4 regions of the Streptomyces sp. NPDC057136 genome follow, and region 3 is predicted to be linked to each of the others. Evidence: riboswitches for the same ligand, from Rfam matches in the RefSeq annotation. Region 3 holds a riboswitch; each other region holds the start of a gene.
The links. A riboswitch is a leader RNA that binds a small molecule or an ion and turns the genes downstream of it on or off. The one in region 3 is predicted to bind cyclic di-AMP.

Region 1 (3,481 bases), on a different contig from region 3:
CGTACCGGAAATTGCCGTGCCGCGATGCGGTGAGGCCCGCCCCCTCGTCGGATACCGGGAGCTGATCCGCCAGCAGCACAGCGAACCGGTCCGCCCAGCCGACAAAGGTTCCATCGGGGCCGGGGTCGCCGACGCCCTCGGTGAAGCTGTCGCCAATCGCCGCGTACGACCCTATGACGCTCTTGACGCCCATGACGTCCTGGAGACCGCGCTGATTGAGTTTCGAATCGTCTGCCACAAGGACTTATCCTGCACCTACGAATGTGACCTACGCGACCGTAATAAGGGGTTGACGGGTCGTGAGATAGACCACCCGGTCAGTTTTTGGTAAAGCCGGAATAAGTGGCGGCCCCCGCAGAACCGGTGAGAACGCGAAGAAGGGCGGTGCGCCGCCGGCGCACCGCCCTTCTTCACTGCTGCTCGTCTCAGATGGAGACGCCGTGCTGACGCAGGTACGAGACCGGGTCGACGTCCGAGCCGTAGCTCGGGCCGGTGCGGACCTCGAAGTGGAGGTGCGGGCCGCTCGAGTTGCCGGTGGAACCGGAGAGGCCGATCTGCTGGCCGCCGGTGACGGTCTCGCCGACCGACACGTTGAGCGAGGTCTGGTGGGCGTACTGGGAGTACATGCCGTCCTCGTGCTTGATGACGACCTCGTTGCCGTACGAACCGCTCCAGCCGGCCGAGACCACGGTGCCGGGGCCGATGGCCCGGACGCTGGTGCCGGAGGCGGCCTGGAAGTCCGCACCGGTGTGGTAGCCACTGGACCACATCGAGCCGGAGGCGCGGTACGGCGTGGTGACGGTGGCGTCGGCCACGGGGGTCGTCCAGCCGGAGCTGTTGCTCTCCGAGGCGCCGGTGGCGGCGCTGGTGTTCGTCGAGGCGGCCGACTCGGCGGAGGAGGAGGCCGAGTTGGAGGACGTGTCCGCCTTCGGGGCCGCGGCCTTGGAAGCGGTGGCCTTGGGGGCAGCGGCCTTGGGAGCAGCGGCCTTGGGAGCAGCGGCCTTGGGAGCAGCGGCCTTGGGAGCAGCGGCTTCGGCGGAGCCGGACGCCTTGGCGCCGAGCGTGAGTTCGGTGCCGGGGAAGATCAGGCCCGGGTTCTCGCCGACGACCTCGCGGTTGTCCTTGTACAGCTTCTGCCAGCCGCCCTTGATCTTCTGCTCGGCGGCGATCTTCGACAGATAGTCGCCGGCGGCCACGGAGTACGTCTTCGGGGCGGTCTTGGACACGGCGGCGGGCGCGGTGTGCGCAGCGGCGACCGAGGCTGCCGCGGGCTTGGCGGCGGGCGCGGCCTGCTCCGCGGCGTGCGCTCCGGTGGCGCCGATCAGCGGAAGAGCGAGGACTGCGCCGCCGGTCCCGGCGGCGAAGATGCCGCGGGCGATCGGGCTGGACTTCGGACGACGGTGCTTACCCTGTGCGGGCATGGGGGAATTCCTCTCCGGCGCCTGCGAGGTGAGCTGTCGGGTTCGGGCTGGAGATGCCCGGTCGCGCTGGCGCGACTTCACCCCGAGCCGTTCCGGATTGCTCCGGACCAGCGGCTTACCTGGGTCCCCCGCTCCTGCCACGCGTGAGTGGGTGCGGATTCCGGGCGGCGGCAGGATTAGGCGGTCCGTCCGGATTGACGGTGACCGTAAGCGAGTAAGGACGGCCGGAACAAGCCATGTCCGACGCACCGGAATGCGAGATTCAATTCCGGCGCGGATTTCCGGTCACACTGCGTGGATTACGGATCTTGGCATTCCGTGCGGGGGGCGGAATGCCCGTCGGCCGGGCCACCACGCACCGTCACGGATATGATCCCGCTCACCAGTCGACCACCATCTCCCCCATAAGCAGGGCATGTTCTGCTAAATGCACCAATACGGACATGCCCCGATCACGGCGTACGGCGGAGCCTCAGCACCCTCGCGTCGAGATCGCCCCGGAGCCCGGTATCCACACCCTGATGGAGCAGCACCGAACCCTCGTACACCGCACCGGTGTCGAGGCACATGTACCTCGCCGAGGGGTCGAGCCCGCGCAGGCGAAGCGCAGGGGGTCGCTCCCCGTACCTCTGTGCCTCCAAGTACATGAGGACGACGACGTCCTGCCCGTACACGTACTGGACCGCACTGAGCCCGCCGCGTGGAGGCCGCAGCCGGTACAGCGCGCCCCGCTGCACGACCGGTCGGATCTCCTTGTACAGCGCCACCCAGCCCCTTGCCTCGGCCAGCTCCTCCTCGCTCCATTCGGTGAGGTCGCCGCCGACGCCGAGCACTCCGGCCATGGCACTGACGAACCGGAATCCCAGTGAGCTCACCCGGCCGTTGAGCTGGGTGTTCGGGCTGTCCGTCACCCAGGCCGCCATCACCCGCGCCGGATGGATCTGCCCGAAGCCCTCCTGGATGGCGAGCCGGTCCAGCGGGTCGGTGTTGTCCGACGTCCACACCTGGTCCGTGCGGGAGAGGATGCCCAGATCGATCCGGCCTCCGCCGCCCGAGCAGGACTCGAAGGCGACGCCCGGATGTGCCGCACGCAGCTGGTCGAGCAGCCCGTACAAGGCCTCCACGTGCTCGACCCACAGCTTCTGCGGATACTCCTCGCCGGGCCAGCCCGCATCCGTGAAACACCGGTTGAAGTCCCATTTCACATAGTCGACGGGGGCGCCGGAAAGCAGGGTGTCCAGCTGTTCCCAGAGGTACGCCCGCACATCGGGCCTGGCCAGGTTGAGCACCAGCTGATTGCGGAATTCGGTGCGGGTCCGTCCGGGATGGTGCTGCACCCACTCCGGATGGGCGCGGTAGAGATCGCTGTCGGCGTTGACCATTTCCGGCTCGACCCAGATGCCGAACCGCATCCCGAGCCGGTGCACTTCCTCTGCGAGCGGTTTCAGACCGCCGGGAAAGCGCGCCGGGTTCGGTGTCCAGTCGCCGAGCCCGGCGCGGTCGCTGGTGCGCCGGCCGAACCACGCGTCGTCCACGACGAACAGCTCGACGCCCAGGCCGGCGGCCCGCTCGGCGAGCGCCCGCTGCTGCGGCTCGGAGACGTCGAAGCCGGTCGCCTCCCAGGAGTTGTAGAGCACCGGCCGCAGGGCCTCGGCATCGGGGATCACCCGGGCCAGCTGCCAGGCGTGCCAGGCCCGGCTCGCGCCGCCGAAGCCCCCGGCGCTCCACAGGCCCGCGAAGAGCGGTGTGGTGTACGACTCACCGGGGGCGAGGCGCAGCAGTCCGGACTCGTCGTGGCCCGCGCCGCCGGTGATCTGCACGAGGCCGTCGGGGAGCTGCTGCACCGCGATGCGCCAGGAACCGGACCAGCCGAGCGCGCAGCCGTACACCTCGCCGTGCTGCTCGGTGGCTGCCCCGTCCGCGTCGAGGGCCACCCAGGGAAGGTGCTGGTGCCCGGTGTGGCCGCGCCGGCTGGAGAGAATGTGTTCGCCGTACGTGAGCTCCGCGCGTACGAGCCGCGACTCCGCCGCCCAGCGGCCGTGCAGCCGACTCAGTCGCCA
Region 2 (3,481 bases), on a different contig from region 3:
CCTCTTCATCAACGGTGTCGTCCGGCGGGGCAACGAGCAGCTGGCATCGGCCCGGGTCATCGCGGAGACCGCCATGCGGGCGGTGCTGCCGACGCCGGCCGACCGGATCGGCGGGCTCCAGGTCGCGGCACGGTACGAGGCGGCTCAGGCGGACGAGTTCGTCGGCGGTGACCTGTTCGCCGTCGTGGACACTCCGTACGGGGTACGGCTGGTGGTCGGGGACGTACGGGGCAAGGGTCTTGACGCGGTCGGGGCGGTGGCGGTGGTCATCGGGGCGTTCCGGGAGGCCGCCGAGCAGGAGCGCTCTCTGGAGGGCGTGGCGCAGCGCCTGGAGCGGGCGCTGGCGCGGGAGCGGACGCGGCGCGGCGGGCTCGATGCCATGGAAGGGTTCATCACCGCCGCACTCGCCGAGATCCCGCCCGGGGTCGGTCTGGTGCGGCTCGTCAACCGGGGGCACCCCGAACCGATCCTGCTGCACGCCGACGGAAGGCTGGACGTGCTCGTGTCGTCCTCGCCCGCGCTGCCGCTCGGGATGGATCTGGGTGTGTGGCCGGACCGGTCGGAGGAGTGGCCGCTGCCCGCGGGGACGACGCTGCTGATGTTCACCGACGGCCTCTCCGAGGCACGCGACGCGGCCGGGGCCTTCTACGATCCGGCTGCCCGGTTGCGGGGGCGGATCTTCCCCGGGCCCGAGGAGCTGCTGTCCGCGCTCACCGACGACGTACGCCTGCATACGGGCGGTCTGTCCACGGACGACATGGCGCTGCTCGCGGTCGGCCGGCCGGCGGAGGGGCAGCCCGAGCGGCGGCGGACCGTGAAGATCGTGGGCCGGGGAACCCCCGGGGGAGCGGAATGAGCCAGTCGGTGACGGGCCGTCGGCGGGCGCCGCGCGACCGGTGCTGCGGAGCGGGGCCACCGTCCGTAACCGAAGGGTGCCCCTCCGCATAACATTTGACGCAACGTCAGAAATCGGATGGCGGACGAGGGGTGTTCAACTCGCCCGATTGCACCCGGTTGTATCCCGGTAAGTCCAGGCCGAAGTCGCGAATGATCACTCGGAACAGCTTGGAATCGGACCCGTCCGTCTATTAACGTTCGATAACGCAGCGCGGTCGTCCCAGTCGTCGTAAGAGGCGGCACCGTGCGCGAGCGCCGAATTCCGCAAGGAAACCGGGGAACCACCTACATGGGGTGAATCGGGCCACCTGTGTCTCGCGAGAGGCAGAGCGGCCCGTAGGAGACCTTCCTGCTCCGAACCCGTCAGCTAACCCGGTAGGCGAGAAGGAAGGAAAGGAGTGCGCCCACGTGGCGTCCAACAAGCCTGCCCCCGAGGCCCCGTCACCCTTCGGCACCGATACTCTCGGTGCCCAGGACAGGACCTGGGAGGAATGGAATCCCACCGAGGAGTCCATCCGGCCCGTTCGCGGCAGGCATCGCGTAGCCAAGCAGCGCGGTCTCGCTCGTAGCTCCACCGTCCTCGGGGTCGGCGTCATCGCGGCAGTCGGTGCGGGTGGCATGGCCACCGCTCAGGGCAAGCCGCCGGTCTCCATCTCTCTTCCCGATTCCATCGCGGACAATCTGCCCGACGCCAAGTCCCTTCCCGGCGTCGGCTCTTTGATGTCCGACGACTCCGACGCGAAGGACACCGCCACGGTGGCCGCGTCGTCCCCGCTCACCACCGCCGGCATCACCACCGCGGAGGCCGAGCAGGGCACGACGGACGCCGGAGAGGCGCTGCGCACCCGCATCCTCCAGCAGGCCGAGCAGCAGCAGGCCAGCGCCGACGCCGAGGCCAGGGCCGCCGAGGAGAAGGCGGCAGCCGAGAAGGCCGCCGCCGAGGCCAGGGCCCAGCAGGACGTGGCCGAGGCCAAGGTCGCCGCCGAGAAGAAGGCGGCCGAAGAGGCAGCCGCGCGCAAGGCGGAGGCCGAGCGGCTCGCCAAGCTGGCCGCCAGCTTCACCCTGCCGGTCTCCTCGTACACGATCACCTCGACCTTCGGTCAGTCCGGCCCCATGTGGTCCTCCGGCTACCACACCGGCCTCGACTTCGCGGCGGGGGCGGGCACACCGATCAAGGCCGTGCACGGCGGGACCGTCACATCGGCCGGCTGGCACACTTCGTACGGCTACCACACCGTCATCGAGCTCGACGACGGTACCGAGGTCACGTACAGCCACCAGTCCTCGATGAACGTCACCGCGGGCCAGAAGGTCAACACCGGCGACGTCATCGGCCGCGTCGGCGCGACCGGCAATGCGAGCGGGGCCCACCTCCACCTGGAGGTCCACACCCCGGGCGGCTCGGGCATCGACCCGATGAGCTGGTTGCGCAGCAAGGGCCTCCCGGTCTGAGACCCGGCAGTTGAGACACCGCGTCCCGTTCCCCGGACGCACCTGAACCCCGGCAGCCCTGACGCACACCCCCCGACGTCAGGGCTGCCGGTTTGCCGTTTTTTGGGGCGCTTTCGCGCCGGGAAACGGAATAGCGCGGTTCGGTGACGGGGTTGAACCACCCATGACTTCTCTCCGTACGCTCGGCTCCTCCGGCCTTCAGGTCTTCCCCCTCGCCCTTGGTGGCAACGTTTTCGGCTGGACGGCCGACGAGACACAGTCCTTCGCCGTGCTGGACGCCTATGCCGCGGCGGGCGGCAACTTCATAGACACCGCCGACTCGTACTCGGCCTGGGTGCCGGGCAACGAGGGCGGCGAATCGGAGACCGTCGTCGGCAAGTGGCTCGCCTCGCGCGGCAACCGCTCCGAGATCGTCGTCGCCACGAAGGTCGGCGCCCACCCCTCGTACAGGGGGCTCTCCGCCACCACCATCAAGGGCGCGGCCGAGGAATCGCTGCGCCGGCTCGGCACCGACCACATCGACCTCTACTACACGCACTTCGACGACGAGACCGTCCCCGTCGAGGAGATCATCACCGCCCTCGACCAGCTGGTGAAGGACGGCAAGGTGCGCGAGATCGCCGCTTCCAACATCAGCCCCGAGCGGCTGCGGGCCTCGCTGGACTTCTCCGAGCGTGAGGGCCTGGCCCGTTACGTCGCACTGCAGCCGCACTACAACCTCGTCTCACGCGACACCTACGAGGGCGGGCTCCAGGACACGGCCGCCGCCGCCGGCCTCGCCGCCGTCCCGTACTTCGCACTGGCCTCTGGTTTCCTCACCGGCAAGTACCGCGCGGGCGCCACGGTCGACAGTCCGCGGGCCGACAAGGCGGGCCAGCACCTGGAGTCGGAGCGCGGGCAGAAGGTTCTCGCCGCGCTCGACAGCATCGCGACGGAGCGCGGAGCGGAGATCGCGACCGTCGCCCTGGCCTGGCTGGCCTCCCGTCCCACCGTGGTGGCACCGATCGCGTCGGCCCGTACGGTCGAGCAGGTGCCCGCGCTGGTCGCGGTCGCCGGCCTTCAGCTGACCGAGCAGGAGCAGGCGGCGCTGACGGAAGCCTCCGCCTGACGCACTCAACGCACCTGACGGCGA
Region 3 (3,481 bases):
CGGAGCAAGTCACCGCCGACCTCGACCGGGACACCATCCTCGACGCCACGGCCGCCAAGGCGTACGGGATGGTGGACCACGTCATGGAGAAGCGCAGTCCGTCCCAGCCGCCGCACCCCGCGAGGTGAACCGCCGATGCTGCCACCGGAGTTCCCGCCGCTCCCCGCACTGACCCGTGCCGAGGGGGAGTTCATCGACTGCTACCTGGAAGTGCTCGACCAAGTGGGCCGGATCAACCCGGCCCGCGGCAGCGACACCTACAGCGCGCTCCGGGCTGCGCAGGCGCTGGCCTCCCGGGCGGGAGCGCTGCGTGACGCCCTCGTCTCCATGCACGAGCGGGGCGAAACGCAGATCCATGCGGGCACCCTGGCGCGGGCGTTGCGGGTGCTCGACGGGGAGCGGCGCGCGGAGCGGGTCACCGTACCGCCCGTCGGCACGAGTTGATCAACTGCTTCCCCGACTCCCCTTCCCGACCGGCTCTTCGCGCACACTCTCCCGACACGCCCGGCACTCGGAGCGAATTCCCTCGCTCGTTCGGCGTAGACCGTTCCCCTTTCGAGGGACAGCTCAACTTGTGCAATGCGTGCGGGCCGTGAGCGGAATTCAGCGCTCCGCCGCTGGTACGAGGCCGGTCGGGAAGCTCGCCTCCCGACTCAAATCCACCCTGTCCACCCAAATGGATCATTCGTGACGAGCCTCACATAACACCGATTCAACTCAGAAAACAGACACCGAGTGAGTCAAGATCCCTGGGACGACAAGCCCCCGCCACCGCGGCGGGGCGGTCCGGGCGGACGCCGAGTCCTGCCGCTGTCCGGATGACTGGTCGACAGGAGTGGATCGGCAGGAGTGGAGGACCCGAGCACAACGGGTCGACCGGGTGACCGGCCGTCCCTCGGGGTGAAGCCGCCATGTGCGGCCGGGCAACTTCGCCAGCCCGAACCCGACAGGTCATCCTTCACAGGCGGCTGACGAAGGGTTGCGCATGTCTGCGCAGGTTCGTGTCCCGTCACTTCTCGCCCGAGCCGGTACGGCCTCGGCACTCACTCTCGCCATCGGCACCACCATGCTGGCCCCGGGCATCGTGAACGATGCCGAGGCCGCCACCCATTCGACGAAGGCGCTCAGCATCGCCGCCTCGAAGAAGGGTTCGCCCTACCAATACGGTGCCGCAGGCCCCCGCCGGTTCGACTGTTCGGGGCTGACGCTGTACTCGTTCAAGAGGGTGGGCAAGAAACTTCCCCGCACGGCCCAGCAGCAGTACAACAAGACCCGCCACATCTCCTCGTCGCAGCGTAAACGCGGCGATCTGGTCTTCTTCCACTACGGCCGCAGCGTCTACCACGTGGGCATTTACGCCGGCCGCGGCCGGATCTGGCACTCCCCGAAGTCCGGCTCCGTCGTGCGCCTGGAGCGAATCTGGTCCAAGAGCGTCTGGTACGGGCGGGTGCGCTGACCGGCGCCCCTGCTGTCTCAGTGCAGCAGGGGCCCGCCCACCAGCACGAGCCCGAGCGCGGTGAGCGCCGCGCCACTGCCGCCCTCGATCGCCCTGGCGGTACGCGGCCGACGCAGCCACCGGCCGAGCCGGTCCACGAGCAGGGCCACGGCCGGGAACCAGATGAGCGCCAGCAGCACGACGACCGCGGCGAGAAGCAGTGTCCTCGGCAAGGGCGGCCGGCCGTCCGGAACGAACTGGGGCAGCAGGCTGAGGAAGAGGACGGGCGCCTTGGGGTTCAGGGCATTGGTGAGGAACCCCTGACGCAGCGAGCGCCCGAGCGCTTCGGGTGTCTCCCGCGGTGCCGTGTCCTGATCCGCTCCGGCCGTCGCCGGGCGCCGCCGTATCGCGTACAGCGCGCTGAGTCCTAGGTAGAGCACGTACGCGCCGCCGAGCAGCTGGACGGTGCGGAAGAGCACGGGCATCGTCACCAGCACCGCGGCGAGGCCCGCCACGGCGAGCGCGGTGTGCACCAGCAGACCCCCGGCGACTCCCAGCGCGGTGGCCACCCCGGCCCTGCGCGAGGCCAGGGCATTGCGTACGACCACGGTGAAGTCGGCGCCCGGCAGCGCCACCATTCCCGCGGCGACTCCGGTGAAGGCCAGCAGTTGTGCGTCCATGGGTACACCATGGACGCACCGAGCCCTTAGCGTGTACTTGCAATCTTCTGGGTCTGCCAAAAGGAATGCTTAATGTACGACCCGACGCGCCTGGCGGCGCTGGTGGCGGTCGCCGAGGCGGGTTCGATCACGCGTGCCGCAGCCCGTCTGGGCTACACGGCCCCCGCACTCTCCCAGCAGCTGGCCAAACTGGAGCGGGAGGCCGGTGCGGAGCTGTTGGTACGCCACCACCGCGGCGCACGGCTCACGGCGGCGGGTGAGCTGCTGGCCGGACGGGCTCGGAGGGTGCTGGACGAGATGAACCAGGCCCGCCACGAGCTGGCGCGGCTTGCCGGGCTGTCGGGCGGGCGGCTGAGGGTCGCCACCTTCACCACGGCCGGCATTCATCTGCTGCCTCCGGTCCTGAGCGCGTTCCGGCGGGCCCATCCGGACGTCGAGCTGACCGTCACGGATCTGGAGCCGCCAGGCGGGGTCGCCGCCGTGGCCTCGGGCGAGGTGGATCTCGCGCTGACGCACGCGTATGAGCCGGCTGTCGCCGATCCGCCGCCTGCGGGGGTCACCGTCGAGCCGCTGCTGGTCGAGGAGCTGGTCCTGATCACCGCCGTCGGGCAGGTCCTCTCGGAGGGCACGGGGCGGCTGCCGGTCACGGAGCTCGCCGGCCGTCCCCTGATCAGCAGTGCGCCGACGCATCCGCCCCGGCGCGGTGTGGAGAGGGCCCTGGCCGAGGCGGGGGCGACGCCGGCCGTGGTCTGCGAGTCCCCCGGCTACGCGCTGGTGTGCGCACTGGTCAGTGCGGGGCTCGGGGCGGCCGTGGTGCCGGAGATGGTCGCCGCGATGTCACCGACGCCGCTGGCGGTGCGGCGGCTCGACCCCGCCGCCTTCCGGCGGACCATTTCGGTGGTGCACCGCGGTGACCGGGCGACCGCGGCGGCAGCGACCCTGACGGCGCTGTTGCGCAGCGGCTTCGGCCGCGCGGCCGCTGGGCAGTGATGGACCGTTTCGGCGGGGTCAGCTCTGGACAGGGACGGTCCACGGCAACGCGATCGAGACGGTCTTGCCCCCGTCGGCCGTGGGGCTGACGGTGAGCCGCCCGCCGCACTCCTTGGCCAGACAGCGGATGATGACCATGCCGCGCCCGTTGTCCTGCTGGACGGCCGCGGGCAGCCGCCGGGGCCAGCGGGGGTGACTGTCCGTCACCCCGACGTACAGCTCCTCGTCCCGGTCCAGCCGGAGGTCCACGGTGAAGGTGGGCGACTGGCCGAGGGTGTGCTGGACGGCGTTGGTGGCCAGTTCGGAAACGATCAGACGGATGCTGTCGGCGATCTCGGCGTCGTCCGGGAGGCCCCACTCGGTGAGGACCCGGGCC
Region 4 (3,481 bases), on a different contig from region 3:
TCAAGGCGACGGACCGTCAGGAGAAGACTTCCGAGGGTCAGTTGCCCGTCTACGAATGGTGGGAGCGCACGGAAGTACCCGGCTAGCCGCAGCCGTCGACAACGACAGGCCCTGGGTCGTGTCTTCAAAGGGGTTGGATCCAGAGTAGGAGTGAGGCGATGGTGATCGCGGCCTCGTAGGATTCGTGGGTTTTGTCGTACCGGGTGGCGATCGCACGGTACTGCTTCAGCCGGTTGAAGCATCGCTCGACGACGTTGCGGTGTTTGTAGAGCTGCTTGTCGAATGCTGGTGGTCTGCCGCCGTGGCGGCCTCCTACGAACAGGCAAGCCCGGGAAGCGAGTTCGTCGTCTTCGACCTGCCAGGAATCGGCCGCGCCGGTCTCGCCATCTGTTACGACGGATCATTCCCGGAGACCGCAAGGCAGCTGGCCCGGCTCGGCGCCGAAGTCATCCTCCAGCCCACCCTCACCACGACGCGGGACCGGGAGATGGAACTGGTCTGCGCGCGCCAACGCCTGGACCAATCAGCTCTACGTCGTCAATCTCAACGCGGCCGACCCGGCCGGCGTCGGCGCCAGCACGATCGTCGATCCCGAGGGAATCGTGCGCCAGCAGGCCGGGGCGGGCGAGGAGGTCCTGGTGGACGTCCTCGATCTCGACACCGTCACGCGGGTCCGTACGTACGGTTCCGCCGGACTCAACCGGCCGTGGGACCAGCTCGCACGCTACGGCCACCGGATCCCTCTGCCGATGTACGGCGGCGTTCCAGCCGACCCCGCAGGACCAATCCATACACAAGGTAAATAAATGAACCCAATACGGACTTTTCTCAGCAATAACCCCCTATAGCTCATAGCATTCTTTTCGCCCGAATTGCGTTCACTCTCTTCACGCAAATCGCCCTTTTCGGACTCAGTGGCCAGCGTCACGTCCGGGATTGACAGGTTCCTGACCTGTGCCCCGCATCCCTTCTGCGGGAAGAGAGTTGACTTCGCGGTTCGGGTGAATTCACCGGCGATCCCGTTCGTCGATCTTGCAAATGAATTGTGATCCGGAATTCGGGGCTTGTCCCCTTCGGCTTTTCTCGCTTACGGTCACCCTCAATCCGGATGGAACGCCGAATCCTGCCGCCGTCCGGAAACCCAGACCACTCACGCCCGGCAGGAGCGGGGGACCCAGGTAAGTCGCCGATCCGTTATGCGGAACGGCTCGGGGTTAAGTCGCATGCACCTGCGGCCAGGCATCTCCAGCCTGAACCCGACAGCTCACCTCGTAGGCGCCGGAGAGGAATTCACCATGCCCACGATGGGTAAGCACCGCCGTACCAAGTCCAGCCCCCTGACCCGCGGTCTCGTCGCCGTGACCGCAGGCGGAGCCATCCTCGCTCTTCCGGTGATCGGCGCCACCACCGCTTCCGCCGCGCCGGCACAATCGGTCGCCGCCGAAAAGGCATTGGGCCCGGCGGCCGCCCCTGCCAAGGAAATCACCGCGCAGAAGGCCGGGATCACCAGCTATTCCGTCGTCAAGGGTGATTCCCTGCACAAGATCGCCGATGCGCATTCCCTGGATGGCGGCTGGCAGAGGCTGTACAAGGACAACAAGAAGGCCATCGGTGACAATCCGGCTCTGATTCGCCCGGGTCTGAAGCTGACCGTGGGCGCCAAGGCCACAGCCAGGGCTTCCGGTTCGTCCTCCGACCGCGCCGCTGCGGGCAGCGACCGCGCCGACCGCTCCGAGCGGTCGAGCACGCCGGCCGCGAAGACCGCCGCCCCCGCCGCCGCGAAGACCGCGAAGGCCGCGACGTACACGAACGACCTCGACGGCTGGATCAAGGAATCGCTGGCCGTCATGGCCAAGAACGGCATCCCCGGCACCTACGAGGGCATCCACCGCAACATCATGCGCGAGTCCTCGGGCAACCCGCAGATCGTCAACAACTGGGACTCGAACGCCACCGCGGGCACTCCGTCCAAGGGCCTTCTCCAGGTCATCGACCCGACGTTCCAGGCGTACCACGTGCCCGGTACGTCGACGGATATCTTCGACCCGGTCGCCAACATCACCGCCGCGTGCAACTACGCCGCCGACAAGTACGGCTCCATCGACAACGTATTCGGCGCCTACTGATCCCCTGGCATCGGCCGCGGTTCAGAACTGCCGGGTGGTGAGGGTCCGACGGGCCCTCACCACCCGGCAGTTCCGCGTATGCGCGGGCCGTGGAAGACTCGCGCCCATGCCCGAACTCCAGCTCCTGCGCCACGACCACGCCGCTGCCCTGCTCGCCTTCGAGCAGGAGAACCGGGCCTACTTCGGCGCCTCGGTTCCGGACCGCGGCGACGAGTACTTCGCACGATTCGACGCACGGCACAGCAGCCTCCTGGCCGAACAGGCCGACGGGCTGTGCTATTTCCATGTGCTGGTGGGCGATGGGGACGAGGTGCTGGGCCGGGTGAATCTGGTGGATGTGGCGGACGGTTCCGCCGACCTCGGATACCGCATCGCCGAGAAGGCCGCCGGCCAGGGCCTGGCCACGACCGCCGTCCGCCGGATATGCGTCCTGGCCGCCACGGAATACGGTCTGACCGCCCTGCGGGCCTCGACCACGCTGGACAACGCCGGCTCCCAGGCCGTACTGGCCCGCACGGGATTCGTACGCACCGGCGAGACCGTGCTCGACGGCCACCCGGGGCTCTCCTACGAACGGTCGCTGGACGCGGACGCGCTGCTCCCCTGACCCACGGGTCATAGGGAACAGAGCGGGATTTGGGCGGGGGCGGTGGCGAGCCGACGTCCGGCCCGCCACCGCCGCGCAGGGACAGCCCCGCCGGGCGTCAGTCGCTGTCGGTCTCCTCGCGGAGGATCTTGCCGCTGGCCGCGTCCACCTCGAACTCGGTCTTGTTCCAGTCCGCGGCGACGACGTCGACGGCCCAGACAAGGGTGTCGTCGTCGTTGGTGTCCAGGCCGATCGAGGTGACCGTCCCCTTCGTCTTGTCCGTGGCGACCTTGGCCGCCTGCTCGGGCGTCTGCGTCGCCTTGGTGATCCAGTCGGCCATCTTGCTCTTGTCGGCCGCGTCCTGATCGGCGTCCTCGGACGTCTCGATCACCTTGCCTGAGACCCCGTCGATACGGACGGTGTGCGCGGTTCCGTCCTTCTCGACGACCTCTGCGACCCACTGCGGACCGGCGCCGCTGCCGCTCGGGCTGGGGCTGCCGCTCGGAGAGGCGCTGCCGGTGGGACTGCCGCTCGGGCTGGCCGTGCCGCCGGGGCTCGCGCTTCCGTTCGGCGAGGTGCTCGCGCTCGCGTCGGTGCGCCGGTCGGTGTCGTCGTCCAGGCCCTCCAGATCGAGCTCGGCCAGCTTGCTGCCCGGTACGGCCCCGACCGCGGTCGTGGCCGCCTTGTCGAAAGTGACCTTGGTGGCTTCGATCAGCTTCTTGCGTTCGGCCTGGTCCTCGGTCAGCTGCGCCCGGCCGGACGGGCTGCC

Region 1: another riboswitch for cyclic di-AMP. It lies ahead of ACFT7S_RS17760 (peptidoglycan DD-metalloendopeptidase family protein); the one in region 3 lies ahead of ACFT7S_RS11695 (C40 family peptidase).
Region 2: another riboswitch for cyclic di-AMP. It lies ahead of ACFT7S_RS13720 (M23 family metallopeptidase); the one in region 3 lies ahead of ACFT7S_RS11695 (C40 family peptidase).
Region 4: another riboswitch for cyclic di-AMP. It lies ahead of ACFT7S_RS20400 (transglycosylase SLT domain-containing protein); the one in region 3 lies ahead of ACFT7S_RS11695 (C40 family peptidase).

The regions. Positions count from the first base shown of each region.
Region 1 is NZ_JBHUUV010000013.1:6,183-9,663, reverse strand. It holds gene ACFT7S_RS17765 (SGNH/GDSL hydrolase family protein) at 1-238, opposite strand, end outside; gene ACFT7S_RS17760 (peptidoglycan DD-metalloendopeptidase family protein) at 426-1,421, opposite strand; cyclic di-AMP (ydaO/yuaA leader) riboswitch at 1,427-1,585, opposite strand; gene ACFT7S_RS17755 (alpha-galactosidase) at 1,874-3,481, opposite strand, start outside.
Region 2 is NZ_JBHUUV010000009.1:17,786-21,266, reverse strand. It holds gene ACFT7S_RS13725 (PP2C family protein-serine/threonine phosphatase) at 1-856, shown strand, start outside; cyclic di-AMP (ydaO/yuaA leader) riboswitch at 1,141-1,294, shown strand; gene ACFT7S_RS13720 (M23 family metallopeptidase) at 1,306-2,349, shown strand; gene ACFT7S_RS13715 (aldo/keto reductase) at 2,513-3,457, shown strand; gene ACFT7S_RS13710 (PrsW family intramembrane metalloprotease) at 3,463-3,481, opposite strand, start outside.
Region 3 is NZ_JBHUUV010000007.1:116,571-120,051, reverse strand. It holds gene ACFT7S_RS11705 (ATP-dependent Clp protease proteolytic subunit) at 1-128, shown strand, start outside; gene ACFT7S_RS11700 (hypothetical protein) at 136-444, shown strand; cyclic di-AMP (ydaO/yuaA leader) riboswitch at 796-981, shown strand; gene ACFT7S_RS11695 (C40 family peptidase) at 986-1,456, shown strand; gene ACFT7S_RS11690 (LysE family translocator) at 1,474-2,115, opposite strand; gene ACFT7S_RS11685 (LysR family transcriptional regulator) at 2,188-3,105, shown strand; gene ACFT7S_RS11680 (ATP-binding protein) at 3,124-3,481, opposite strand, start outside.
Region 4 is NZ_JBHUUV010000016.1:75,444-78,924, forward strand. It holds gene ACFT7S_RS20385 (DUF5988 family protein) at 1-86, shown strand, start outside; partial or broken gene ACFT7S_RS20390 (transposase) at 125-310, opposite strand; partial or broken gene ACFT7S_RS20395 (carbon-nitrogen hydrolase family protein) at 302-806, shown strand; cyclic di-AMP (ydaO/yuaA leader) riboswitch at 1,105-1,291, shown strand; gene ACFT7S_RS20400 (transglycosylase SLT domain-containing protein) at 1,296-2,126, shown strand; gene ACFT7S_RS20405 (GNAT family N-acetyltransferase) at 2,233-2,733, shown strand; gene ACFT7S_RS20410 (PepSY domain-containing protein) at 2,831-3,481, opposite strand, start outside.